DNA from 2 places in the Enterococcus sp. S86.2 genome. Region 1 is predicted to be linked to the other one. Evidence: a T-box and tRNA genes for the amino acid it is inferred to sense, from the RefSeq annotation. Region 1 holds a T-box; the other holds one or more tRNA genes.
The links. A T-box is a leader RNA that pairs with one kind of tRNA and senses whether it is charged. The one in region 1 lies ahead of AC6R0T_RS03495 (valine--tRNA ligase), so its partner is inferred to be a tRNA-Val.
Positions count from the first base shown of each region.

Region 2: it has a tRNA-Val gene. The T-box ahead of AC6R0T_RS03495 (valine--tRNA ligase) is inferred to sense a tRNA for this amino acid. The anticodon was not compared.

Region 1 is NZ_CM206813.1:772,579-787,091, forward strand. Features, by position in the region: gene thiI (tRNA uracil 4-sulfurtransferase ThiI) at 1-447, shown strand, start outside; gene AC6R0T_RS03480 (SpaH/EbpB family LPXTG-anchored major pilin) at 791-2,383, shown strand; gene AC6R0T_RS03485 (redox-sensing transcriptional repressor Rex) at 2,634-3,299, shown strand; gene tpx (thiol peroxidase) at 3,384-3,875, shown strand; T-box leader at 3,917-4,127, shown strand; gene AC6R0T_RS03495 (valine--tRNA ligase) at 4,366-7,005, shown strand; gene AC6R0T_RS03500 (bifunctional folylpolyglutamate synthase/dihydrofolate synthase) at 7,367-8,686, shown strand; gene AC6R0T_RS03505 (HAD family hydrolase) at 8,676-9,332, shown strand; gene radC (RadC family protein) at 9,390-10,067, shown strand; gene AC6R0T_RS03515 (cold-shock protein) at 10,219-10,419, shown strand; gene rnjA (ribonuclease J1) at 10,620-12,296, opposite strand; gene rpoY (DNA-directed RNA polymerase subunit epsilon) at 12,298-12,510, opposite strand; gene AC6R0T_RS03530 (hypothetical protein) at 12,530-12,781, opposite strand; gene AC6R0T_RS03535 (ABC transporter ATP-binding protein) at 13,050-14,513, shown strand, end outside.
Region 2 is NZ_CM206813.1:346,704-361,216, reverse strand. Features, by position in the region: tRNA gene AC6R0T_RS01610 (tRNA-Glu) at 22-93, opposite strand; tRNA gene AC6R0T_RS01605 (tRNA-Ile) at 103-176, opposite strand; tRNA gene AC6R0T_RS01600 (tRNA-Phe) at 223-295, opposite strand; tRNA gene AC6R0T_RS01595 (tRNA-Asp) at 300-372, opposite strand; tRNA gene AC6R0T_RS01590 (tRNA-Met) at 390-463, opposite strand; tRNA gene AC6R0T_RS01585 (tRNA-Ser) at 512-601, opposite strand; tRNA gene AC6R0T_RS01580 (tRNA-Glu) at 618-689, opposite strand; tRNA gene AC6R0T_RS01575 (tRNA-Ser) at 698-785, opposite strand; tRNA gene AC6R0T_RS01570 (tRNA-Ile) at 814-887, opposite strand; tRNA gene AC6R0T_RS01565 (tRNA-Gly) at 904-974, opposite strand; tRNA gene AC6R0T_RS01560 (tRNA-Asp) at 976-1,051, opposite strand; tRNA gene AC6R0T_RS01555 (tRNA-Met) at 1,070-1,143, opposite strand; tRNA gene AC6R0T_RS01550 (tRNA-Ser) at 1,192-1,281, opposite strand; tRNA gene AC6R0T_RS01545 (tRNA-Ile) at 1,310-1,383, opposite strand; tRNA gene AC6R0T_RS01540 (tRNA-Met) at 1,397-1,470, opposite strand; tRNA gene AC6R0T_RS01535 (tRNA-Ala) at 1,504-1,576, opposite strand; tRNA gene AC6R0T_RS01530 (tRNA-Pro) at 1,591-1,664, opposite strand; tRNA gene AC6R0T_RS01525 (tRNA-Arg) at 1,679-1,752, opposite strand; tRNA gene AC6R0T_RS01520 (tRNA-Leu) at 1,763-1,848, opposite strand; tRNA gene AC6R0T_RS01515 (tRNA-Gly) at 1,869-1,940, opposite strand; tRNA gene AC6R0T_RS01510 (tRNA-Thr) at 1,951-2,023, opposite strand; tRNA gene AC6R0T_RS01505 (tRNA-Leu) at 2,030-2,111, opposite strand; tRNA gene AC6R0T_RS01500 (tRNA-Lys) at 2,122-2,194, opposite strand; tRNA gene AC6R0T_RS01495 (tRNA-Val) at 2,198-2,270, opposite strand; rRNA gene rrf (5S ribosomal RNA) at 2,279-2,394, opposite strand; rRNA gene AC6R0T_RS01485 (23S ribosomal RNA) at 2,473-5,386, opposite strand; tRNA gene AC6R0T_RS01480 (tRNA-Ala) at 5,565-5,637, opposite strand; rRNA gene AC6R0T_RS01475 (16S ribosomal RNA) at 5,722-7,281, opposite strand; gene lysS (lysine--tRNA ligase) at 7,909-9,408, opposite strand; gene dusB (tRNA dihydrouridine synthase DusB) at 9,584-10,594, opposite strand; gene hslO (Hsp33 family molecular chaperone HslO) at 10,587-11,474, opposite strand; gene AC6R0T_RS01455 (LURP-one-related/scramblase family protein) at 11,902-12,399, opposite strand; gene ftsH (ATP-dependent zinc metalloprotease FtsH) at 12,495-14,513, opposite strand, start outside.

The sequences.
Region 1 (14,513 bases):
CCACAAGGCTACTGGATGACTTTAACGCGGCGAATGATGTTACGCCTAACCGATGCAATTCGTGAGGCGCGTAAAGGGTTAGTCATTATAAATGGTGAATCACTGGGACAAGTTGCTTCTCAAACATTACAAAGTATGGTGGCTATTAATGAAGTCTCCACAACGCCGATTATTCGTCCAGTTGTTACAATGGATAAATTAGAGATCATTGAAATCGCACAAGCAATCGACACCTTTGAATTGGCGATTCAACCTTTTGAAGACTGCTGTACAATTTTTGCCCCACCCCAACCGAAAACACGCCCGAATTTAGATAAAGTTCATCATTATGAGAAAGCATTAGATATTGATGGTATGATTCTACGCGCATTAAACGGTCTTAAAATTGAAGAAATCACCCCTAATGCCACCAGTGAAAAAGAAGCAGAATTTGCTGATCTATTATAGGTAAAAAGTACGAAAAAGTGCGTTAGTGCGTGATTTTTATTTAAACAATAAAAAAATATGTCAGCCAAAATGACGTTGTTTTCAATCAAAGTTAGAAATATTTTTCCTTGATTTTGCTTGAAATGATATTTATCTAAAATTAAATAACAATTAGAAAATGATGAAAGAGGCGCCCCGCCTCTTTTTTTCTTTGTAAAAAAACACGCAAGCGCTTAAAACAGTTGATGAATCACCATTTGGCTAAACTTTGCCCCCTATAAAATCCTCTGATATGATTAATTTAGGTTAGAAATCCAAAAAAAAATGATGAAGTCTAGCTAAAAGAAAGAGGGAGGGAAACAAAATGAAACACAAATCGAAGTTGTTTGGACTGTTGGCAATTATTACGATGTTAGTACCATTGTTTGTTGGCGGAATTGTTGGAGGGGCTGCAGAGGCGACCGGGACTGCTGATAATGAACCTGGTACAATTAATATGGTTCTCCACAAAAAAGAATTTGATACAATGCCAGATTCAAAGGCAAATACTGGTGAATTAATGAATAATTTTGGCGGTAAGGGTTTAAATGGCGCTGGTTTTACGGCATTTAATATCACCGATTTTGTTTATGGCTTAATTAAAGATGGTGAAGTTTCTGATGCAGCTGCAGCTATCGCAAAAGCACAAGCAGTTGCTGCAGGAATCGAAAAAGGTTCTAGCACAACAATTGGTGCAAAAGACTATAAAAAATATACTGACATGGGAGCGGAAGCTAAGGCTGAAGTTACTACTGCCGAAGTCGACGGTGAAGATGGAATTGCGAAATTTAATGACTTAGCATACAAAACTAATGACAAGCATAGCGTGTATATGTTTATTGAAACAACAATTCCAGATAATGTGGGCACACATGCAGCTCCATTAATTGTTTCACTACCATTGACAAATAGTGCTGGTAAATATTTAACAACTGCACATTTGTATCCAAAAGATGTAACATTTACAGATGGCAAGCACTTAGATACAGATGGATTGACTGAAGTTGATCTTACAGATGCTGACAAAACAAACCATATCTATGGGACTGAAGTAGGAAAAGTTCACGACTTTACTATTAACTTCACTATTCCAGCTAAAATCAAAGATAAAACTTCATATGGTTTTACTGATACACCAAGTAAAGGGTTAGAATTAGTTGTACCAGAGGGTGACAGCGACATTAATGGCGCAGTGACGATTACCCCGTCAGAAGGTGGTCCTGGACTAGTTGCAGGCACTCACTATACAATTACTGCAAATACTAACGATGGTGGCTTTACCGTTGACTTTAAAGTTGATCAAGCTGTTGTACAAGCATTAGCAGGCAAATCCTTTACTGCTTCTTACCAAATGGTAGTAACAGACGAAGCAGAAGAATATCAAAAGTTTGGAAATAAAGCAACTGTGACAGTTGGGGACAAAAATTATTCTTATGAGACACCAAAATTAATTTATGGTGGCCATACATTTGTTAAGCAAGATAAAAACACAAAAGCAAAATTAGCTGGTGCTAAATTTGTTATTACTAAACATGGAGAGGATACAACTAAAGCTTTAAAATTCACAAAAAAAGATGGCAAATATGTATTAGCTGCAAATGGCGCTACTGAATTAGAAACAGATGCAAATGGTGTGATTAATGTAGAAGGTTTAGATTATGGCGAGTATGACTTGCACGAAACAGCTGCGCCTAATGAGTATATTAAATTAGATGCTCCTGTACAATTTACAATCGCTCCTAATACAGCTGAAGGTGCAACAACGTTAATTCCATCAAAAACTGTAGATAACGTTAAAAAAGGTCTTTTACCTTCAACTGGTGGCACTGGTATCATCGCATTCCTAGCAGTAGGTGTGGCATTGATGGCAGGTGCATTCATCTGGTACCGCAAATCTAAAGTGAACGAAGAAGTATAAAATTTAATACTTGAAAAAGGAAAGCTGCGGCTTTCCTTTTTTTTCGTAAAAAGCCTTGCTGCGAGATTCTGGCAAAAATATGAGGCAAATTGAATTGATATTTTTTTTTAATTTTGTGACTAACAGATAGATCTATCATTTTTTGTTATTAAAAAAACTTTGTGAATTTGTTTTGCTATCAAAATAACTTGCGAGGATGTCTGTGGCATGATACACTGACTATGTGAAAAAACGAACAAAGGAGCCAATCATGGTCGAAGATAGTAAGTTAAAACAGATTCCTAAGGCAACAGCGAAACGTTTGCCTTTATATTTACGCTATTTAAATATGTTACAAGACTCCGGTATTAAACGAATTAAATCAAAAGAATTTGCAGAGATCACACAAGTTCCTTCTGCTACTATTCGACGCGATTTTTCCCATTTAGGGGAATTGGGTCGAAGTGGTTATGGCTATGATGTTAGTTATTTGATTGAGGTTTTTAATAGTATTTTAGATACCAATGAAGAAAAAAGAATTGCTTTAGTTGGCTTTGGGAATCTAGGGAAAGCATTAGCAAACAACAATTTTCGGCGTAATAGTAATTTGAATATTGTTGCCGTTTTTGATAATAATCCAGATTTAGTCGGAAAAGTGATTGATGGTCATGAAATTTACAGTATGGCCGAATTTGATACAATTGCAAAGGAAAAGTGTGTGACGGTTGCAATTTCGACTGTGCCAAGTCAGTTCTCGCAAGAAGCAGTAAATGTGATTGTAAAAGCGGGGATTACGGCGATTTTAAATTTTGCACCAGACCGCGTGGACGTACCAGGAAATGTGCATGTGCAATACATCGACTTAACGACAGAATTACAGACGTTGATTTTCTTTGACCAAACGTATCAAGATAAAACAGCGGTGGCAAATAGTTAAGCAGTATCTTTGGTTTTTTACCGATCCTTATCTATACTGAATGTAGCAAGATATTTAACAACATCAGTAAAAGGAGAAGATAAAATGGAATTAACAAAAAAAGGCCAACCCGTAACATTACCCGGTGAACAACCAGCCGTTGGTGAAAAAGCGCCAGCTTTTACTTTAGCAGACTTGCAAGATGTTAAACATACGGTTACCGATTTTTTAGATAAACCAACAATTTTAAGTGTTGTGCCAGATATTGATACCCGTGTTTGCGCTATTCAAACCAAACGTTTTAATATGGAAGCAAGCCAAATAAAAGAGCTTAATTTTGCCACTATTTCAAATAATACCAAAGTAGAACAAGCTGCTTGGTGTGGGCAAGAAGGTGTAGATATGTTAATGCTTCATGATCCGGATAATACGATGGATGAAAACTATCATTTATTAATTCCAGCAACCAATCACTATGCCCGCGTTATTTTTGTTTTGGATAAAGAAGGCGTGATTCAATATCGGGAAATTGTACCAGAAATTAGTCAAGAGCCAGATTATGAAAAAGCGCTAGCAGCGGCGAAAAGTTTAATTTAAAAATTCTGATTTGACACTTGGTATGCTTCATTGTAGAATAAGCCCAGACGTTGAACAAGAGGAGTAGTAGAAGACTGCGTTTGAGAGAGGAAATCACAGCTGAGAGATTTCCACGTAAGTTTTGCGAAGGTAGCTTGGGAGTCTTTGATTGGAAATTTTAGTAAAATCAAACGTTTCGTGACCGTTAACTCACGCTTAAGAGGTAGAGTGATCTACAAATTAGGTGGTACCGCGTAAATTTACGTCCTAAGATGCTTGGCATCTTAGGACTTTTTTTATTGTTAAACAGATTTAAGTTTTAAGAATAATTTTTATTGGTTTATTAAAGTAGCAAGGATTCATTTTATAGCGAAGATGTTTTAGCATGAAAAATTATTTTTCATGCGAGAAATCAAGCGCGGAATTTTTATTGTTTAGTTTACAGGCGGTTGAGATTAAAGTTTTGATTTGCAAAGGCTAGTTAATTTTTAAAATTTAAGGGGGCAAAAAAATGTCTGATAATTTATCAACAAAGTATAATCCACAAGAAGTGGAAGCAGGCCGTTATCAAAAATGGTTGGACGAAGATTTATTTAAACCAAGTGGGGATAAAAAAGCAAAACCTTATTCTATTGTGATCCCACCACCAAATGTTACCGGAAAATTACACTTAGGTCATGCTTGGGATACAACCTTGCAAGATATGATTATTCGCCAAAAACGGATGCAAGGTTTTGATACGTTATGGCTACCAGGAATGGATCATGCCGGTATTGCAACGCAGGCCAAAGTAGAAGAAAAATTGCGGGAACAAGGAATCTCTCGTTATGATTTAGGTCGGGAAAAATTTATTGATAACGTTTGGGAATGGAAAGATGAATATGCCGATCATATTCGTGAGCAATGGGCTAAAATGGGTCTTTCTTTAGATTATTCTCGGGAACGTTTTACTTTAGATGAAGGGTTGTCAGAAGCAGTCCGCAAAGTTTTTGTTACCTTATACGAAAAAGATCTGATTTATCGTGGTGAATATATTATCAACTGGGACCCGCAAGCCCGCACTGCCTTATCAGATATTGAAGTGATTCATAAAGATATTGAAGGTGCTTTTTATCATATGACGTATCCTTTAAGTGATGGAACAGGTGAATTGGAAATTGCGACAACCCGTCCTGAAACTATGTTAGGAGACACTGCGGTTGCGGTTCACCCAGAAGATGAGCGGTACCAACAATATATTGGCAAAACCGTTATTTTGCCATTAGTGAATAAAGAAATTCCAATTATCGCCGATGAATATGTTGACCGTGAATTTGGAACTGGGGTTGTAAAAATTACGCCAGCTCATGATCCCAATGACTTTGAAGTAGGAAATCGTCACGACTTGCCACGGGTAAATGTCATGAACGATGACGGGACGATGAATGATTTAGCAGGAAAATATGCTGGTATGGATCGTTTTGCTGCTCGAAAATTAATCGTTTCAGATTTAGAAGAAATCGGTCGCTTGGTTAAAATTGAAAAAATGAACCATAATGTTGGGCATTCAGAACGGACCGGCGTAGTGGTGGAACCCCGCTTATCAACACAATGGTTTGTGAAGATGGCACCTCTTGCCAAAGAAGCAATTGAAAACCAAACAACAGAAGATGCCGTTGAATTTTACCCACCACGCTTTAATCAAACATTCTTGCGTTGGATGGATAATGTTCATGACTGGGTAATTTCGCGCCAATTGTGGTGGGGACATCAAATCCCAGCCTGGTATCACAAAGAAACCGGAGAAATGTATGTCGGTATGCAAGAACCTAGCGATAGTGAAAACTGGGTTCAAGATCCAGATGTATTGGACACGTGGTTCTCTTCTGCTTTGTGGCCATTTTCAACTATGGGTTGGCCTAATACAGATAGTGAAGATTACAAGCGCTATTTCCCAACCAATACATTAGTTACCGGATATGATATTATCTTTTTCTGGGTTAGCCGGATGATTTTCCAAAGTTTGGAATTTACTGGTGAACGTCCATTTAACAACGTTTTAATTCATGGGCTAATTCGGGATGAACAAGGGCGGAAGATGAGTAAGTCGCTTGGTAACGGGATTGATCCAATGGATGTCATTGACAAATATGGGGCAGATGCCTTGCGTTGGTTCTTATCCAATGGTTCTGCTCCTGGTCAAGATGTGCGTTTTAGTTATGAAAAAATGGATGCTGCCTGGAATTTTATCAATAAAATTTGGAATGCTGCTCGTTTTGTTTTGATGAATGTCGAAGGTATGACCGCTGCAGATATTAATCTAAATGGGGAAAAAACAGTGGCAGACCGCTGGATTTTAACCCGTTTAAATGAGACAGTTGAAAAAGTAACCGACTTGTTTGATCGCTTTGAATTTGGTGAAGCTGGTCGTCAATTATACAATTTCATTTGGGATGATTTCTGTGATTGGTATATTGAAATGAGTAAAGAAGTTTTATACGGAGAAGATGAAAGTTCTAAACAAATGAACAAGAGTATTTTGGTCTACACACTAGATCAAATCTTGCGTTTGTTGCACCCAATCATGCCATTTGTAACAGAAGAGATTTGGAGCAAATTGCCTCATGAAGGAACGTCACTAGTAACAGCAGCTTATCCAGTTGTTCAACCAGAATTTAACGATGCAGCAGCTGTAAAAGGCATGGAATTCTTAATTGAATTGATTCGTGCGGTACGAAATATTCGTGCCGAGGTGAATACACCATTATCTAAACCAATTACTTTGTTAATTCATACCACAGATGCTGAAATTGATGAATTTCTAGTTGCTAATAAAAACTATATTGAACGCTTCTGCAACCCAGAAGAGTTGGTGATCTCAGGAGAAGTTGACGCACCAGAACTTGCGATGTCTGCTGTTTTAACGGGTGCAAAAATCTACTTGCCACTAACAGGTCTAATCAATATTGATGAAGAATTGCAACGTTTAGAAAAAGAATTGTCAAAATGGAACAATGAAGTAAAACGCGTCCAAGGTAAACTTGCTAACGAACGTTTTGTTTCAAATGCTCCTGAGGCTGTCGTAGCAGAAGAGCGGGCCAAAGAAGCCGATTATTTAGATAAACAAAAGGCAGTTAGTGAACGAATTGAACAATTGCGGACGATTAAGTAAAGCACTTGGTATTATCAAGCTAAATTAGAAATGAGTGTTTTGTTTTAGCAATAAAAAAGCTAAGGTGATTTTTATACCTATTTGAATAAATCGCTTATTTTTAAAAGAACGAAAAATATGGCGTCAAATAAATAAGAGAGTAAGGGCACAGGTCCTTACTCTCTTTTTATCGAGATTAAAAAAGGAATAGCACTATGGTTAATGAAAGTTCAGTGATGAAATTAGACAAAATAAGTGTCTGGTGATGCAATGGTTTAGTTGTAAAAATGTGAGATGAAACTAAGCTGTATTTTCTAATGGCAACGATTTGTTTTTTTCTTTACCTAGGAGTTTGTTATAATGAAGCGGTGAGGTGGGAAAAATGGTAGAAACGGGAAGTAAAGCAATTGAATGGATTCACAGTCGCAGACCCTTTGGCCAAAGACCAGGGTTAGAGCGCGTTAAAGCATTATTAGCTTTAGTTGATCATCCTGAAAAAAAAGTACCAACAATTCATATTGCCGGTACCAATGGGAAAGGTTCAACTGTTAGCTATTTAAAAGAAATGTTACAAGAAGCAGGGATTGTCGTTGGCACTTTCACGTCACCTTATATTGAAAGTTTCCACGAAAGAATTGCCATTAATGGCAAATTTATCACGGATGAAGAATTGGTCACATTGGTAAATAAGTACCAACCATTAGTTGAAAAATTAGATCAGCAAGAAGCGGTTAGCGGCATTACGGAATTTGAAGTATTAACAGCGCTGGCTTTGGATTACTTTGTCGGTAAAGTCGATGTTGCAATTATTGAAGTAGGTCTAGGCGGATTGTTAGATTCTACCAATATCGTGGAGCCGATGTTGACTGGGATAACGACGATTGGTTATGACCATACCGAAATTCTAGGAGACACCTTAGAGGAGATTGCAGCGCAAAAAGCCGGGATTATTAAACCAAACATTCCAGTTGTAACGGGGAATATTGCAGATAATGCATTAGGTGTCATTATAGATACCGCCACAAAAAATAATGCCGAAATTTATCGCTTTGGTAAAGAATACGAGGTCACTTATTTGCATCCAGATGATAATTGGGGCGAATGGTTTGATTTTCGTAATCAAAACGGAAAATTAAAAAATTTAAAAACAGCGCTAATTGGACGTCATCAGCCGGAAAATGCGGGGGTTGCAATTCAGTTATTTGAATTGTATTGTGCATTAAACAAGATTAATTGGCAGGAAAAAGAAATTAAAAAAGCTTTGCAACAGACGTTTTGGCCAGCTCGCATGGAGCGACTTAGCTCAGAACCATTAATTATTTTAGATGGTGCACATAATACCCATGCTATGAAGCGCTTAGTTGAATCCATGCAAGATGAATTCAAAGGTCGCAAATTGCATATTTTGTTTTCAGCTTTAGAGACAAAAAATGTCACTGAAATGCTACAAGAATTACTAAAACTAAAAAATGGTCATATTTATTTAACGACATTTGATTACCCCAGAGCAATCAAATTAGATGATGATTTTGTCAATATTGATGATAAGCGGGTGTCGATTGTTTCTTTATGGCAATTTGGTTTGGCCGAGATTTTAGAAAAAATGGATGATGAATCGTTGTTACTTGTAACTGGCTCATTGTATTTTGTTTCAGAGGTAAGAAGCTTATTGCTAGAAATGGGAGGCGCACATGCAAGTTAAAGGTGTTATCTTTGATATGGACGGATTAATTTTTGATACGGAGCAACTTTATTATGCCGGTGCCCAAAAAGCGGCAGATAAATTTGGCATTCCCTATGATAAAGACTTGTATCTAGATTTACTCGGCATTTCAGATGAAGAGGTAATAAAACGTTATCACGAAATGTTTGATCACAAATTCGGTAAAACACAAGTGTCAGATTTTATTGCAGCTTCCTATGAGAATACGAAAATGATGTTTGCTAGTGGTCAGGCGGTTTTAAAACCGGGGGTCATGGAGCTGTTAGCTTATCTGCAAGCGGCAAAAATAGACTGGATCATCGCTTCTAGTAATCAACGTAAAGTAATCGATGAATTATTGTTTCGAGCCGATTTAAGCAAGCATTTTCCTAAGATTGTCTCGTGTGAAGATGTACTGCGGGCTAAACCTGATCCGGCAATTTTTTTAGCAGCACAAGCTATTCTAGGGACCAAAAAGGCAGAAACGCTAGTTTTAGAAGATTCACAAAATGGCGTTTTAGCCGCATTTCAAGCGAATATTCCGGTAATTATGATCCCGGATTTACTTCCTCCAGATGAAGTGTTAGCAGCAAAGACACGCGCTGTTTTACCTTCTTTACATGAAGTAAAAAACTATCTAAGTTAAAAATGAATGACAACTCCTTTGCGTATCTTATTTAAAAGAGTGCAAAGGAGTTTTTTGATGGGGAAAAAAGTATTACCACTTAGTATGCGTCCACGAGAACGTTTAAAGGAAAAAGGAGCAAAAGTGCTTTCAGAACAAGAATTATTAGCTATTATTTTGCGAACAGGTTATAAAGGAGCTACTGCAGGTGAGCTCGCTGCAGAAATATTGCATTACTTTGGTGATTTATATCAATTTAAAAGAGCAGAACTACAGGAATTAACTAAAATTTCAGGAATTGGAGAAGCAAAGGCAGCAGAATTACTGGCTGCAATTGAATTGGGACAGCGAATAGGAAAAGCGTCATGTCCTAAAATCGGACATGTTTCTTCAAGTTATGAATTGGGTTGTATGTTAGCCGAGGAGATGAAAGATTACGAGCAGGAACATTTATTGTGTATTTATTTAAATACAAAAAATCAAATTTTACAAAAAAAGACAATTTTTATTGGCTCGTTAAATCAATCGATTGCCCATCCCCGTGAGATTTTTAAAATAGCAGTGAAAATTGCTGCTGCCCGGATAGTGATTTGCCACAATCATCCTTCTGGTAGTCCAACCCCTTCTCATAATGATATCGTTTTTACTAAAAGACTAAAGGAATGTGGTGAAATGATGGGAATTGAATTATTGGATCATTTGGTGATTGGTGGTAGCGAATACATTAGCTTGCGGGAAGAAGGTTTATGGAATTAGCAGGCTTGCAAAAAAAATCGGGCAAGTGTAAAATATTAGTGTAATTTTGTTTAGCGGTTTAGCGATAGAAGTTGAAACATTTGGGTCACCTCTATTCTTTGCCAACAACGTTACACATCAATTCGTGCAAAGCACAAGGAGGTTTTCACCCATGGAACATGGTACAGTAAAATGGTTTAACGCAGAAAAAGGTTTTGGCTTCATTTCACGTGAAGATGGCAGCGATGTATTCGTACATTTCTCTGCAATCCAAGGCGACGGTTTCAAAACTTTAGAAGAAGGTCAAGCAGTGACTTTCGACGTTGAAGAATCAGACCGCGGTCCTCAAGCTACTAACGTAGAAAAAGCCTAAACTATTTTTAAATAGGCATTTTATCCTCAGAATTTATTCTGAGGATTTTTTTATTTAATAATGGTGAGTTGGAGCGCTTATTTTAAGGCTAAATAAAAATACCCCAGTACTAAAAGAAGAATAAGCTGTGTTAAGCTTTGCTCTTTCTTTTGTACTGGGATATTTTAAATATTAAACTGTGCCGTAGTCGTTACTTTAAATTAATTTTCCGGTGTCATAATCATGGATAAAATCATCGGATGACGCTCGGTTTTTTCAAATAAATAAGGTTGCAAAGCATTCGACATTGCTTCTCTTAATTTGAACTCATTACAATCAGGCTGATTCATGGCTTCTCTTAAGGCTTTGAAAAGCAGTGTTTGACCTTCGTTAATCATTTCACCGGATTCCCGCATATAAACAAAACCGCGGGATAAAATATCTGGACCAGCTAAAATTTCTTTTTTAGCAAGATCAACCGTTGCAACGGCTAAAACTAATCCTTCTTCTGATAAGATATGGCGATCGCGCAAGACAACATTTCCGATATCACCGATACCACTACCGTCAACATAGACATCTCCAGCGTTGAAATGACCACAAATTCGGGCACTGTCTGCAGTTAAAGCTAGCATATCACCATTTTCCATTAAGAAACAATTTTCTTTTGGTACGCCAGTATCTTGAGCCAATTGCGTATGGATTTTTAACATCCGATATTCCCCATGAATAGGCATGAAGTATTTTGGCTTCATTAAACGTAACATTAATTTTTGTTCTTCTTGGCCGCCATGACCAGAAGTATGAATGTTGTTGATTTTACCATGAATTACTTCTGCGCCAGCTTCCATCAACAAGTTGATTAAGTGGTTAACACTCGTTGTATTTCCTGGAATTGGTGAACTTGAAAAAATCACGGTATCCTCTGGCTGAATTTGAATTTGTCGGTGAGTACCATTGGCAATGCGACTTAAAGCTGCCATGGGTTCACCTTGGGAGCCGGTACATAAAATTAAAACTTCATTTGCTGGCAAGCGATTAACTTCATGGGCATCAATAAAAGTGCCATCGGGAACTTTTATATAGCCTAATTTCTGACCGTTAATCATGGCATTTTCCATACTCCGACCAAAGACTGCAATTTTGCGTCCGGTTGCAACGGCAGCATCAGCAGCTTGTTGCAGTCGAAAAATGTTGGAAGCAAAAGAGGCAAAAATGATTCGTCCTTCAATTTTTTCAAAGATTTTTAAAATTGACGTACCAATAATTTTCTCTGATTTGGTAAAAGTTGGAATTTCCGCATTGGTACTATCAGATAAAAGGCATAAAACGCCTTCTTCCCCAATTCGTGCCATTTTGTGCAAGTTTGCAGGTTCTCCTACGGGTGTAAAGTCAAACTTAAAATCACCCGTTTGAACGATATTACCAGATGGTGTTTTCACCACAATCCCTAAAGCATCTGGAATGCTATGTGTCGTGCGGAAAAAACTAACGGAAGTTTTACGGAAACGAATGATCGTATCTTCATTAATTTCATGAAGTTTGGCATCACGCAGTAGTCCGTGTTCATCCAATTTGTTGGTAATTAAAGCTAAAGCAAGTGGGCCAGCGTATATTGGAATATTGGCTTGGCGCAATAAGTAGGGGATTCCCCCAATATGGTCTTCGTGACCGTGAGTAATTACAAGGGCTTTAACTTTTGGCAAGTTTTGCACGATGTAACTATAATCGGAAATGACATAGTCAATTCCAAGTAATTCATCTTCTGGAAATTTGATCCCAGCGTCAATGATGATGATTTCATCTTGGAATTGTACCCCATAACAGTTTTTTCCAATCTCACCGAGACCACCGATTCCGAAGACGCCGGTTTCGTTGTTCTTCAAAGAGACTTTCATTTTAAAACTCCGTCAATTTGAAGTCGGCATTTTCTTTTTCATAAGCTAAATGATTTTCGTCTAGCCCTTGAATAAATTCGATGTTGTATGGGGTATGTTCTTCAACTAATGCGCGGGCAGTGACTTCATCGGCTGCCTCTACGTAAATCGATAGGGTTTGTTCTCTTTTTGGATTGCGTACTTTTGTTTCTTGATAATAAATTTTGTAGATCATCTGTTTGACTCCTTTATTATTAATTAAACGGTATAAAAATGGCATCTAAATGATGGCAAATACGAGAATTATGGCAATCAAAAAATAAGGGAGCAACTTTTGAAAAAAATTTTTGCATAGATAAAGCAAATAACTTTTTATTGTCAGCAAATTCTCCGCTAAATTTTGGATGCTTTTTGAAAATCAGCTGATTTTCAAAAAGAGAAAGTCTCGTCTTTACTTTCCGCTTATTTTTTAATTCAACCGTTCCTTTGGCGTTTTTTGCGCCCAATTACTGATATTTTAGCATAGATTTTTCAATAAGTATAGAAAAGGCAAAGGGCATAAAGGGGTTACATTCAGTAAATTTCTGCTGATTTTATCTACAATTAAAAATTTCACTGTGGTATAGTGAAGGTAATGCGAAAATTTATTCATGCTCAGGTACACCCTTTGAGGTTTTTAAAAGGGGTGTCCATTTTTCTTTCATTAGCTATCTGTTTTAATTTTACGCGTTTACAGGCAGTGCCTGTCTTCATTTTAATAAAGGGGGAAAAGAAATGAAATTGATGTGGCATTATACAATGCGCTACAAAAAACTATTACTTTTTGATTTCATCTGTGTCTTTGGTTTTATTATCATTGAGCTGGGTTTACCAACTATTTTAGCGCGGATGATTGATGCAGCTATTCCAGCCAAAAGTTTTAGTCAAGTACAGCAGTTGGGGCTGTTAATGGTTATTATTACTGTGTTGGGAGTGGTGATGAATATTCTCTTGGGCTACTTCACGACCCGTATTACAACCAACATTACGGCGGATATTCGCGATGATCTATTTGAAAAAACACAAGGATATTCCCATTATGAATACGAACAAATCGGGGTGTCTTCTTTAATTACCAGAGTGACTAATGACGCTTATCAAATTATGTTATTCATGCAAAATATTTTGCGAACTGGTTTTATGACCCCTATGATGTTTATTGTCAGTTTATATATGATTTTTCGAACGAGCCCATCTTTAAGCTGGTACGTGTTAGCGGCCTTACCGATTTTACTTTTAGCGGTGATTGCAATTGCCAAATTCTCTGATCCCTTATCGACAAAACAACAAGGGAATTTGGATAAAATCAACGCTATTTTACGAGAAAATTTGTCTGGTTTGCGGGTAATTCGTGCTTTTGTTAATGAAAAATTTGAAGAAAATCGATTTGAAAAAGTAAATAAGGCTTATGCATCTAGCTCAAAAAGTTTGTTTCGCTTAATGGCAGTAGCACAACCAGGATTTTTCTTCTTATTTAATATCGTGATGGTTTTAATTATTTGGAATGGGACAATCAAAATTGACCAAGGCAGTCTGCAAATTGGGGACTTAATTGCTTTTATCGAATATATTTTCCATGCCTTATTTTCTTTCATGCTGTTTGCTTCTGTCTTTATGATGTATCCAAGAGCAGCTGTCTCTGCTCGCCGTATTCAAGAAGCGTTAGATGCAACTTCTGAAATTGTTGAAAAAGAAGATGGCGTTACTACAACAGCAACAAAGGGTTATGTCGAATTTAAAAATGTTACCTTTGCTTATCCGGGTCATGCCCAAAGCCCAGTGATTCGTAATGTGAGTTTTACCGCACAACCCGGTGAAACAGTCGCCTTTATCGGCAGTACTGGTTCTGGTAAATCCACTTTAATTCAATTAATTCCGCGCTTTTACGATGTAAGTGAAGGAGAAGTGGTCATTGATGGGGTCAATGTAAAAGATTACCGCTTAAAAAGTTTACGGCAAAAAATTGGTTACATTCCCCAAAAGGCGCTCTTATTTACTGGAACGATTGCTGAAAACTTACGTTATGGAAAATTAGACGCTACCCAAGCTGATATGCAGCGGGCAGTTGATATTGCGCAAGCTGCCGATTTTATTAGCCAAACACCAAAGGGCTTTGATGCCGAATTGTCAGAAGGCGGCACTAATTTTTCCGGTGGTCAAAAGCAACGTTTAGCGATTGCCCGTGCGATTATTCGCGAT
Region 2 (14,513 bases), 430 kb from region 1:
GATACACGACGTATCTTCTCATGATCCGTACGGGATTCGAACCCGTGTTACCGCCGTGAAAGGGCGGTGTCTTAACCGCTTGACCAACGGACCAATCATTAATGGGCCTAAATGGACTCGAACCATCGACCTCACGCTTATCAGGCGTGCGCTCTAACCAGCTGAGCTATAGGCCCATATAAAACTAAACAACTTTTTCAATGAAATACATTAAAAAAGAGATGGCGCGGGACAGAATCGAACTGCCGACACATGGAGCTTCAATCCATTGCTCTACCAACTGAGCTACCGAGCCAAAACGGTCCCGACGGGACTCGAACCCGCGATCTCCTGCGTGACAGGCAGGCGTGATAACCACTACACTACGGGACCAGGGTTTAGTTTTATAATTGCGGGAGCAGGATTTGAACCTACGACCTTCGGGTTATGAGCCCGACGAGCTACCAGACTGCTCCATCCCGCGATAATATAAGTTTTACTAACTCTCTACATAAATATAGAATTGTAGCAAAGGAGGATAAGGGATTCGAACCCTTGCACGGTTTTACCCGCCTGACGGTTTTCAAGACCGTTCCCTTCAGCCGGACTTGGGTAATCCTCCAAAAAAAAAAAAAAAATGACCCGTACGGGATTCGAACCCGTGTTACCGCCGTGAAAGGGCGGTGTCTTAACCACTTGACCAACGGGCCAGCTAGAACGGAGAAGGAGGGATTTGAACCCTCGCGCCGGTTTCCCGACCTACACCCTTAGCAGGGGCGCCTCTTCAGCCACTTGAGTACTTCCCCAAAAACCAAAAATGTTTTGATTTTGTAATGGGCCTAAATGGACTCGAACCATCGACCTCACGCTTATCAGGCGTGCGCTCTAACCAGCTGAGCTATAGGCCCATATTTAAAAACTAAAAGCGGGTGACGAGAATCGAACTCGCGACAACAGCTTGGAAGGCTGTGGTTTTACCACTAAACTACACCCGCATGGCGGTCCCGACGGGACTCGAACCCGCGATCTCCTGCGTGACAGGCAGGCGTGATAACCACTACACTACGGGACCAGGATTTAGTTTTTAAAATTGCGGGAGCAGGATTTGAACCTACGACCTTCGGGTTATGAGCCCGACGAGCTACCAGACTGCTCCATCCCGCGATAATATAAGTTTTACTAACTCTCTACATAAATATAGAATTGTAGCAAAGGAGGATAAGGGATTCGAACCCTTGCACGGTTTTACCCGCCTGACGGTTTTCAAGACCGTTCCCTTCAGCCGGACTTGGGTAATCCTCCAAAAAAATCAAATCTACAATGCCACGGATGGACCTTGTAGGACTCGAACCTACGACCGGACGGTTATGAGCCGTCTGCTCTAACCAACTGAGCTAAAGGTCCAGGCTCTAAAAAATCGCGGCGGAGGGGATCGAACCCCCGACCTCCCGGGTATGAACCGGACGCTCTAGCCAGCTGAGCTACACCGCGAATAATCACTTTATTATTACTATTAAAATGATATGGAGCCTAGCGGGATCGAACCGCTGACCTCCTGCGTGCAAAGCAGGCGCTCTCCCAGCTGAGCTAAGGCCCCTTATTTCTTTTAAATCGGGAAGACAGGATTCGAACCTGCGACCCCTTGGTCCCAAACCAAGTGCTCTACCAAGCTGAGCTACTTCCCGTTAAATTATTACTACGCGCCCAAGAGGAGTCGAACCCCTAACCTTTTGATCCGTAGTCAAACACTCTATCCAGTTGAGCTATGGGCGCATCTTTCTAATGCCGAGGACCGGAATCGAACCGGTACGGTGATCACTCACCGCAGGATTTTAAGTCCTGTGCGTCTGCCAGTTCCGCCACCCCGGCTTTTTTACTTTTTAAAGTAAAGCGGAAAACGGGGTTCGAACCCGCGACCCCCACCTTGGCAAGGTGGTGCTCTACCACTGAGCTATTTCCGCATGGTTTTGATGCCGGCTAAAGGACTTGAACCCTCGACCCTCTGATTACAAATCAGATGCTCTACCAACTGAGCTAAGCCGGCCTTTTATGCGGGTGAAGGGACTTGAACCCCCACGCCGTAAGGCGCCAGATCCTAAATCTGGTGCGTCTGCCAATTCCGCCACACCCGCATATTTCTTATGAGCCGTACAGGGCTCGAACCTGTGACCCTCTGATTAAAAGTCAGATGCTCTACCAACTGAGCTAACGGCTCATATGGGGGTTAACGGGTTCGAACCGCTGACCCTCTGCTTGTAAGGCAGATGCTCTCCCAGCTGAGCTAAACCCCCATAAGTTCGCGTGGCGACGTCCTACTCTCACAAAGGGAAACCCTTCACTACAATCGGCGCTAAGAAGCTTAACTTCTGTGTTCGGCATGGTTACAGGTGTATCCTTCTCGCTATCGCCACCACACTATTTAATTAAGTGAATTTCATTCACTCAAAACTGGATCTTGAAGTTTTTCAAAACTCTTCCGAGTTTTCTTTTACTTTGGTTAAGCCCTCGATCGATTAGTATCAGTCCGCTCCATACATCACTGTACTTCCACTCCTGACCTATCTACCTGATCTTCTCTCAGGGATCTTACTTTCTTTAAGAAATGGGAAATCTCATCTTGAGGTGGGCTTCACACTTAGATGCTTTCAGCGTTTATCCCTTCCCTACATAGCTACCCAGCGATGCCTCTGGCGAGACAACTGGTACACCAGCGGTAAGTCCATCCCGGTCCTCTCGTACTAAGGACAGCTCCTCTCAAATTTCCAACGCCCGCGACGGATAGGGACCGAACTGTCTCACGACGTTCTGAACCCAGCTCGCGTGCCGCTTTAATGGGCGAACAGCCCAACCCTTGGGACCGACTACAGCCCCAGGATGCGACGAGCCGACATCGAGGTGCCAAACCTCCCCGTCGATGTGGACTCTTGGGGGAGATAAGCCTGTTATCCCCAGGGTAGCTTTTATCCGTTGAGCGATGGCCCTTCCATGCGGAACCACCGGATCACTAAGCCCGACTTTCGTCCCTGCTCGACTTGTAAGTCTCGCAGTCAAGCTCCCTTCTGCCTTTACACTCTGCGAATGATTTCCAACCATTCTGAGGGAACCTTTGGGCGCCTCCGTTACCTTTTAGGAGGCGACCGCCCCAGTCAAACTGCCCATCTGACACTGTCTCCCACCACGATTAGTGGTGCGGGTTAGAGTGGCCATAACACAAGGGTAGTATCCCACCATTGCCTCCTTCGAAACTAGCGTCCCGATCTCTACGGCTCCTACCTATCCTGTACATGTGGTACAGACACTCAATATCAAACTACAGTAAAGCTCCATGGGGTCTTTCCGTCCTGTCGCGGGTAACCTGCATCTTCACAGGTACTAAAATTTCACCGAGTCTCTCGTTGAGACAGTGCCCAAATCGTTACGCCTTTCGTGCGGGTCGGAACTTACCCGACAAGGAATTTCGCTACCTTAGGACCGTTATAGTTACGGCCGCCGTTTACTGGGGCTTCAATTCGTACCTTCGCTTACGCTAAGCACTCCTCTTAACCTTCCAGCACCGGGCAGGCGTCAGCCCCTATACTTCATCTTTCGATTTTGCAGAGACCTGTGTTTTTGATAAACAGTCGCTTGGGCCTATTCACTGCGGCTGACCTTGCGGTCAGCACCCCTTCTCCCGAAGTTACGGGGTCATTTTGCCGAGTTCCTTAACGAGAGTTCTCTCGCTCACCTTAGGATTCTCTCCTCGACTACCTGTGTCGGTTTGCGGTACGGGCCGTTGTCTTCTCACTAGAAGCTTTTCTCGGCAGTGTGACATCAGAAGCTTCGGTACTATTATTTCCCTCCTCATCACAGCTTGTCCTTATAGAAATAAGCATTTGACTCATCTCAAGACTTACTGCTTGAACAGACATATCCATCAGTCTGCACTTCTTAGCCTCCTGCGTCCCTCCATTGCTCAAACAAATACAACGGGTACAGGAATATCAACCTGTTGTCCATCGCCTACGCCTATCGGCCTCGGCTTAGGTCCCGACTAACCCTGGGCGGACGAGCCTTCCCCAGGAAACCTTAGTCATTCGGTGGACAGGATTCTCACCTGTCTTTCGCTACTCATACCGGCATTCTCACTTCTAAGCGCTCCAGCAGTCCTCACGATCTACCTTCAACGCCCTTAGAACGCTCTCCTACCAATACACCTTCGGTGTACTCCACAGCTTCGGTAGTATGTTTAGCCCCGGTACATTTTCGGCGCAGGGTCACTCGACTAGTGAGCTATTACGCACTCTTTAAATGGTGGCTGCTTCTGAGCCAACATCCTAGTTGTCTGTGCAACCCCACATCCTTTTCCACTTAACATACATTTTGGGACCTTAGCTGGTGGTCTGGGCTGTTTCCCTTTCGACTATGGATCTTATCACTCACAGTCTGACTGCCGAATATAAATGAATGGCATTCGGAGTTTATCTGAATTCGGTAACCCGAGATGGGCCCCTAGTCCAAACAGTGCTCTACCTCCATCATTCTTAACTTCGACGCTAGCCCTAAAGCTATTTCGGAGAGAACCAGCTATCTCCAAGTTCGTTTGGAATTTCTCCGCTACCCACACCTCATCCCCGCACTTTTCAACGTACGTGGGTTCGGTCCTCCAGTGCGTTTTACCGCACCTTCAACCTGGACATGGGTAGATCACATGGTTTCGGGTCTACGACTACATACTCATTCGCCCTATTCAGACTCGCTTTCGCTGCGGCTCCGTCTCTTCAACTTAACCTCGCATGCAATCGTAACTCGCCGGTTCATTCTACAAAAGGCACGCTATCACCCATTAACGGGCTCTAACTTGTTGTAGGCACACGGTTTCAGGATCTATTTCACTCCCCTTCCGGGGTGCTTTTCACCTTTCCCTCACGGTACTGGTTCACTATCGGTCACTAGGGAGTATTTAGCCTTGGGAGATGGTCCTCCCGGATTCCGACGGAATTCCTCGTGTTCCGCCGTACTCAGGATCCTCCTAGGTGCCTTCCAAATTTCGCCTACGGGGTTTTTACCCTCTTTGACTGACTTTTCCAAGTCATTCGACTATCTGAAAGAACTACCATATTGGAGTCCTACAACCCCAAGATGCAAGCATCTTGGTTTGGGCTGTTCCCTTTTCGCTCGCCGCTACTTGGGGAATCGATTTTTCTTTCTCTTCCTGCAGGTACTTAGATGTTTCAGTTCTCTGCGTCTACCTCGTATACGCTATGTATTCACGTATACGTAACATCCTATAAAAGATGTTGGGTTCCCCCATTCGGAAATCTCTGGATCATAGCTTACTTACAGCTCCCCAAAGCATATCGGTGTTAGTCCCGTCCTTCATCGGCTCCTAGTGCCAAGGCATCCACCGTGCGCCCTTATTCACTTAACCTTATAAGACCTTACGGTCTGGTTTTGAGCAGTTCTTCTAGCGATAGAAGCTTACTCAAGAAAATAAGCAATTGAACTTATTAAAAAACTCATTCAACGCGGTGTTCTCGGTTTGTTTTGATTTTTTCTTCAAGTATCCAGTTTTCAATGAACAAAATCATGACAACCAATGTTGTCAATGGAGCCTAGCGGGATCGAACCGCTGACCTCCTGCGTGCAAAGCAGGCGCTCTCCCAGCTGAGCTAAGGCCCCATAGTGCTTTTAAATTGAGAGTAAACCCCTCAAAACTGAACAAAGACAAGTTACAAACTGTGTAGTTTCCGTAATATTCCTTAGAAAGGAGGTGATCCAGCCGCACCTTCCGATACGGCTACCTTGTTACGACTTCACCCCAATCATCTATCCCACCTTAGGCGGCTGGCTCCATAAAGGTTACCTCACCGACTTCGGGTGTTACAAACTCTCGTGGTGTGACGGGCGGTGTGTACAAGGCCCGGGAACGTATTCACCGCGGCGTGCTGATCCGCGATTACTAGCGATTCCGGCTTCATGTAGGCGAGTTGCAGCCTACAATCCGAACTGAGAGAAGCTTTAAGAGATTAGCTTAGCCTCGCGACTTCGCAACTCGTTGTACTTCCCATTGTAGCACGTGTGTAGCCCAGGTCATAAGGGGCATGATGATTTGACGTCATCCCCACCTTCCTCCGGTTTGTCACCGGCAGTCTCGCTAGAGTGCCCAACTAAATGATGGCAACTAACAATAAGGGTTGCGCTCGTTGCGGGACTTAACCCAACATCTCACGACACGAGCTGACGACAACCATGCACCACCTGTCACTTTGCCCCCGAAGGGGAAGCTCTATCTCTAGAGTGGTCAAAGGATGTCAAGACCTGGTAAGGTTCTTCGCGTTGCTTCGAATTAAACCACATGCTCCACCGCTTGTGCGGGCCCCCGTCAATTCCTTTGAGTTTCAACCTTGCGGTCGTACTCCCCAGGCGGAGTGCTTAATGCGTTTGCTGCAGCACTGAAGGGCGGAAACCCTCCAACACTTAGCACTCATCGTTTACGGCGTGGACTACCAGGGTATCTAATCCTGTTTGCTCCCCACGCTTTCGAGCCTCAGCGTCAGTTACAGACCAGAGAGCCGCCTTCGCCACTGGTGTTCCTCCATATATCTACGCATTTCACCGCTACACATGGAATTCCACTCTCCTCTTCTGCACTCAAGTCTCCCAGTTTCCAATGACCCTCCCCGGTTGAGCCGGGGGCTTTCACATCAGACTTAAGAAACCGCCTGCGCTCGCTTTACGCCCAATAAATCCGGACAACGCTTGCCACCTACGTATTACCGCGGCTGCTGGCACGTAGTTAGCCGTGGCTTTCTGGTTAGATACCGTCAAGGGATGAACATTTTACTCTCATCCTTGTTCTTCTCTAACAACAGAGTTTTACGATCCGAAAACCTTCTTCACTCACGCGGCGTTGCTCGGTCAGACTTTCGTCCATTGCCGAAGATTCCCTACTGCTGCCTCCCGTAGGAGTCTGGGCCGTGTCTCAGTCCCAGTGTGGCCGATCACCCTCTCAGGTCGGCTATGCATCGTGGCCTTGGTGAGCCGTTACCTCACCAACTAGCTAATGCACCGCGGGTCCATCCTCAAGTGACGCAAAAGCGCCTTTCAAATACTAAACATGTGTTTGGTATTGTTATGCGGTATTAGCACCTGTTTCCAAGTGTTATCCCCCGCTTGAGGGTAGGTTACCCACGTGTTACTCACCCGTTCGCCACTCCTCTTTTTCCGGTGGAGCAAGCTCCGGTGGAAAAAGAAGCGTTCGACTTGCATGTATTAGGCACGCCGCCAGCGTTCGTCCTGAGCCAGGATCAAACTCTCATAAAAAGTGTTTGAACAGTCATAGACTGTTAAGCTCAAATAAAAATTAACTTTGCTAGCTATTGCTTGCATGTTGTTTGCTTCTATAAAAGAAGCGCCCTACACATTGGTTCGTTTGCTTGCTTTGTTCAGTTTTCAAAGGTCTACTTGCGAAGTTAAATGTATTTATCTAACTTGCAATTGGTTGCTTTTTGAAATGTTTCAGCAACTCTTATATCTTATCAGCTGACTTAATTCCTGTCAACTGTTTTTTCAAAAAGTTTTAAAAACTTTTTGAAATGATATTTCAGAAGTTCGCCGCTCATCAAGCAACTCCGTTAGTTTAGCAAGTAGTTAGCTTGCTGTCAACAAGTTTTTTTGTTTTTTTCAAAACTTTTTTCTTGTGATTTTTGAAAATAGCCAAGTCGCTAACGGACAAGTAATAATATACCAACTAAATCGTATCAGGTCAACGATTTTATCTATATTTTTTTGTTTTTTTGTATACCCGATTAATATAAAGTTGCTACATCATAATCATTCGTGAATAAAGCTTTTTCAGTTTTATTATTCACTTGTTTTTCGCTGGTAAATCATAAAAAAAGAGTTCTTGAAAACCAATTTGAAACTGGTTTTCAAGAACTCTTAGAAATTCTAGCGCATTGTTGGGAATAATAATACGTCACGAATTGATTGTGCGTCTGTTAAAAGCATAACTAAACGATCAATCCCGATACCTAAACCACCGGTTGGCGGCATACCATATTCCAAAGCTTCTAGGAAGTCTTCGTCAACGCCATGAGCTTCATCATCACCAGCTTCACGTTGTTTTTCTTGATCTTCAAAGCGAGCGCGTTGGTCGATTGGATCATTTAATTCAGTAAAAGCATTCGCAAACTCACGGCCAACGATGAACAATTCAAACCGATCTGTAAAGCGGCCGTCTTCTGGATTTTTCTTCGCTAATGGTGAAACTTCTACTGGATGGCCATAAATGAAAGTAGGTTGAATCAAGGTATCTTCTACAAACGTTTCAAAGAATTCATTAATGATATGTCCAACTTCCATAGCATCTGTAATTTCAACATTGTGTTCTTTAGCTAAAGCACGTGCATCTTCTAAAGACATTTTTTGCCAGAAATCAACACCGGTTTGTTCTTTAATAGCATCTAACATATGGACGCGTTTGAACTCAGTGTCTAAGTCAACTGCTTTACCGTCATAAGTAAGTTTACCTGTACCTAAAACTTTTTGTGCAGCATTCCGAATGATACCTTCTGTTAAATCCATTACGTCACGATAATCGGTGTAGGCCGTGTACACTTCAATCATAGTAAATTCAGGGTTATGGGTTGTATCAATCCCTTCATTACGGAAGACACGACCGATTTCATAAACTTTTTCCATTCCACCAACGATCAAACGTTTTAAGTGTAATTCCAATGCGATACGCAAATACAAGTCCATATCTAATGCATTGTGATGTGTGATAAAAGGACGTGCAGCAGCACCACCAGCTTGGTTATGCAAGACTGGAGTTTCCACTTCCAAATAACCCAAACCATCTAAGTAACGACGAATTTCACTGATGATTTGACTACGTTTTGTAAAACGTTCAAAACTTTCCCTGTTTGCTACCAAATCCAAATAGCGCTGACGGTAACGTTGCTCTACGTTGGTCAAGCCATGATATTTGTCTGGTAACGGGCGCAATGCTTTTGATAATAAAATAAACTCACGCGCTTTGATTGAAACTTCACCCGTGTTAGTTTTCATAATTTGACCTACGACACCATAAAAATCGCCAAGATCTGCATGTTTAAATAATTCGTAGGCTTCTTCTCCTACTTCATCTTTACGCACATAGATTTGGACTTGGCCTTCACGGTCTTGTAAATGGGCAAAGCCTGCTTTACCTTTACCGCGCTTTGTCATCATACGACCTGCTACGCTAGCAGATAGGTTCATTTCACTTAATTCTTCTTTAGTCCGTTGATCAAACATTTCATGTAATTCTGCGGAATTGTGAGTGCGTTCGAAACGTTTTCCGAAAGGATCGATTCCATTTTCTTGCAGTGCTTCCATCTTCTGGCGACGCACCAGCATTTGATCGTTCAATTCTTCTTGTGTCTGTTGCTGTTGTTCCTCAGTCACGCGTTTTCCTCCTTGTTTTTTAGTTGAAGTAGTGGTTTATCCATTACAAGTTAAATTTTGTAACCCAAAAAAATTGCCAACTACTATAACTCTCTAGTCTATTCTTCCTTATAATGCCAATGAAACCAAAAAAAAGCAAGCCGAAAATCAGCTTCGGCTTGAAAAAAAGCTTAGATTAATGTGCGCTGTGGGCCAATTGCGCACCTTGTATTTTGGCGACAAAATCATCTAAAATTGCGACAATTGTTGCTTGATCTTCTGCTTGATTAACAGCTACTTTTGTTTTAGCTGCTCGCGGAATCCCTTTTAAGTAATAGGATGCATGTTGGCGAAATTCTCTTGCCGCTACCATCTCACCTTTTAAGTCAACTAAACGTTGCAAATGAACTTTAGCAGTTTGAATTTTTTCAGCTGGAGTTGGTTCGTCAATGAGCTCACCTGTAGCTAAATAGCGTTCGGTACGGTGAATCATCCACGGATTACCCAATGCTGCTCTACCAATCATCACACCATCAACACCGACTTCATCTAGCATTCTTTTAGCATCTTGCGGTGTTTTCACGTCACCATTACCCATAAAAGGAATACTAATGTTCTTTTTAACTTCTTTTAAAATATCCCAGTTAGCTTTTCCTTCATACATTTGTACCCGCGTGCGACCGTGCATTGCGATTGCTGACGCCCCGCCAGCTTCGGCAGCTTTCGCATTTTCAACAGCAAAAACGTGTTGATCGTCCCAGCCAATTCGCATTTTAACGGTAACTGGGATATTCACTGCGCTTGTTACTGCTGCTACCATTTCATGGACCTTGTTGGGATCTAGTAACCACTTCGCACCAGCTTCGGCTTTAATAACTTTGTTAACCGGACACCCCATGTTGATGTCAATGATATCTGCTTGGGTGTTTTCAGCAACAAACTTCGCAGCTTCAACTAAAGAATCTTTATTGCCACCAAAAATTTGAACGCTTAAAGGATGTTCGTTTTCATCAATGTAAAGCATTTCTAATGTCTTTTTGTTACGAAAATGAATTCCTTGGTCACTAATCATTTCACAGACTACTAAGCCTGCGCCAAATTCTTTGACCGTTACTCGAAATGCGGCATTGGTAATCCCCGCCATTGGCGCCACGACAACCCGATTAGGAATTTCCACGTTGCCGATTTTCCATGTTTGATTAGTCATTTTTTACTGCCTCCTGCATTAAAGCTTCCAAGTCTTTTTCCGTGTATTCATATTTATTACCACAAAACGCACAAACTGCTTCAGCGCCATGGTCTTCATCAATCATCGCTTTAATTTCATCAGGTCCTAAAGCAATAATCGCTTCAGCAAACTTGTCTTTAGAACAATCACACTTAAATTGGACGGATTTTTCTTCTAGGATCATTAAATCAGTGTCAGGTAATAACGCATCTAAAATTTCTTCTGGTTTTTTCCCAGCATCTAATAAATCAGAAACCCGTGGCATATTGGCTAAGTTGGTTTCAATAGCTGTAATGATTTCATCTGTAGCTCCCGGCATCATTTGCAGCATAAAACCGCCAGCAGTTTTAATACTATCGTCCGTATCCACTAAGACACTCAAACCGACAGCAGAAGGAATTTGCTCTGAAACAGCTAAGTAATAGGTGAAGTCTTCTCCCAATTCACCAGAAACAAGCGGTGTTTGACCAGAAAATGGTTCTTTTAATCCCAAGTCTTTAATAACGGTGAACATCCCTTTTGTCCCGACTGCTCCCCGTACATCAATTTTGCCAGCTTCGTTAAGGGGTAAACTTAAGTGAGGATTTTTAATGTAGCCTTTTACATCGCCATAACCATTACTATCCACCACAATCGCCCCAGCAGGACCATCTCCTTCTACTTTAACCGTTAATTTATCGTCACCTTTTAAAGTAGCCCCTAATAATAAACTTCCTACTAAGGTACGACCTAATGCAGCCGAAGACGTGTTCCATGTATCGTGACGTTTTTGGGCTTCTGTCACTGTTTTTGTAGCATCTACTGCATATGCTCGGACTAAACCGCCATAAGCCAATGCTTTAATTAAATAATCACTCATGATTTTGCTCCTTTGTCGTTTAATAATTGCGTGGTAAGTTAAAAGATAAATTTCACTTGCTGACAGTCCAACCTGCAACTGACTTGGCATTCATTTCTGAATCATACAAGGAAGTTGCATTTTTTTCAACTTTATCAGATTGAATTAAGAAAAAGTATGAAAAAACTCCCTATACTTTTCCACTCTTGTCATCCCCTTGCAAAAAACACCTGAAGGAATCCTTCAAGACTAAGCCATAAAACTAAAATTTCGATACATCGCTGCTTAGACGCAATAAAATTTTTGCTTATTGGCGATTAAGCGAGTTTGCAAAACCAGACATCGTTATAATGTCTGCTGTAATGTTTTTACTGGTGAAAAAAACTTATATTTTCTTATCTGGCAAAAAAGAGACCTCTTGCCATAAGAAGCCTCTTTCGCCACTAGCTTAACTACTTGCAGAAGATGCCGCTGCATTGTCGTCTGCTTTGACACAATCAATTGCTACGACTAAAGCAACGATTAGTTTTTCATAACGTTCATCAAAAACTGTCACTTCATACGTATCTCCCCATGAAACCCAGCGTTTATTGATAACTGCAATTTGCAGACCGTCTTTTACAACTTCAAAGTCCATATCCCACCAATTTCCCTGCACACTAATTCCGTCTGCTTCAATATGGTAGCGCGCTTTAAATAAAGTCAATTCCTTTTTAATCACAATGGCCGCCTCATCATCAATCATAACTGTAAACTGAGGCAAAAGCGCTAAAACTTTTTTGGTAATTTCACCGATAACGTGATCATTGCGATCAAAAATCGTGAACTGCTTTGGAATTTTCAAAAAACTACCTTGAACATGATATAAAGGTTCTTGGTCGGCATCGGTCACGTTAAATTTCTCACCAATACTAAACACTTTTTGTTTGATATAAAGCTTTCTCACACAGACTCCTCATTTCTTTATTTAATATAAATTCGCTTCATTATATGAAAAAAAGACGCAATAGTAAAAACTATCACGTCTTATGAAACATAAGATTATGCATCTTTGTCTGTTTCATCTTTTTCTTGTTTCAATTCATCTTGAACTTCTTTTGTTTCTTGTTCTGGATGGAACTCTGCTTCTTTTGCTTCAGCATCGAAGTAGTCTTTTGCTTCTTCAAAATCTTGTTTTTCTTCGGCTTGTTTTTGCGCGTCTTTTTCTTCTAATGCGCGTTTAGCTTCTTCAAAGGTTTGTGCTTTTTCAGAAGGATACTCTTCTGTTTCTGTTCCTGCTGGCATTTTACCTTCTTCAAACAAGGATTTAATGGCTTTAGCATCCAATGTTTCATGCTCTAATAATTTTTCAGCAATCAACTTATGCTGTGCCCGGTGCGCTTCAATAATTTCATGCGCTTTTTGGTGCGCTTCATTTAGGATACGACGTACTTCTTGGTCAATTTCATAGGCTACTTGTTCAGAGTAAGCTTTTGTTTGACCATAATCACGACCGACAAAGACTTGGTGATTGCCTTCATATTGAACCGGACCTAATTTATCACTCATTCCGTATTCAGTTACCATACTGCGGGCAAGACCTGTCGCTTGTTCAAAGTCATTAGATGCTCCTGTGGATTTCACACCAAAAATTATTTCTTCAGCAGTCCGTCCACCTAAAAGCCCAACGATTTGTTCAAACATGTCGTCTTTGGTCATTAACATTTGATCTTCTTTTGGTAAAGCAATCATATAACCGCCAGCACGACCCCGTGGGATAATCGTTACTTTATGAACAATACGAGCACGAGATAGAACTAAACCAACAATCGTATGTCCGGCTTCGTGGTAAGCCACCATTTCTCTTTCCCGTTTGCTGATTACTTTGTCTTTTTTCGCAGGACCGGCAATAACGCGATCTTCTGCTTCATCGATATCAGAAGCATCGATTTTCTTCTTATTCCGACGAGCAGCTACTAAAGCAGCTTCGTTCAAGACGTTTTCTAAATCTGCCCCCGCAAAACCAGGCGTTTGTTGGGCAATAACTTTCAAATCAACATCGTCAGCTAACGGCTTGTTCCGGGCATGAACACGTAAAATTGCTTCACGACCTTTAACGTCAGGACGACCAACTAAAATTTGACGGTCAAAACGACCTGGACGTAATAACGCTGGGTCTAATACGTCAGAACGGTTTGTTGCAGCGATAACGATAACGCCTTCGTTGCCATCAAAACCATCCATTTCAACGAGTAATTGGTTCAAGGTTTGTTCACGTTCATCGTGACCGCCCCCCATACCCGCGCCACGTTGGCGACCAACAGCATCGATTTCATCAATAAAGATAATCGCAGGTGCATTTTTCTTCGCAGTTTCAAACAAGTCTCTTACCCGAGATGCTCCGACACCGACGAACATTTCAACGAAGTCAGAACCTGAAATGGAATAAAACGGTACGCCAGCTTCGCCTGCTACGGCTTTAGCAAGTAATGTTTTACCAGTTCCGGGAGGTCCTTCTAATAACACACCAGCAGGAATTCTTGCGCCTAATTCAACAAAGCGGCGTGGATCTTTTAAGAATTCAACTACTTCGACTAGTTCTTGTTTTTCTTCTTCGGCACCGGCAACGTCAGAGAAACGAACCCGATTGGCTTTTTTGTCAGCTTCTTTGGCTTTTGATTTGCCAAAGTTCATAACACGGCCGCCACCGCCACCGCCGCCACCTTGTTGTCCCATCATCATGTAAAAGAAGAAAATGATGATCACAAGTGGTAAGAAGGTCATTAGAAGAGAAATCCAAAGACCACTATTGGACTCTTCTTTAATTACTGTTTTCACGTCTTCTTGATCCGCTAGTGCAGTAACTTCTTTCAATGTATTATCGTTTGGTAAAATCGTTGTGGCAAAGTGCGTTGACTCGCTGCTTGTTTCGCCCCAAACGGTTAACCCATTATTGTTTTCTACTTTTTGTTTGTCCTTGTATTCCCCGGTAATTTTATAAACACCATTCACCGGCTGTACACTAAATGACTTCACTTTACCGTCAGATAGTTGTTGGCGGAAAGTAGAGTACTCGATATC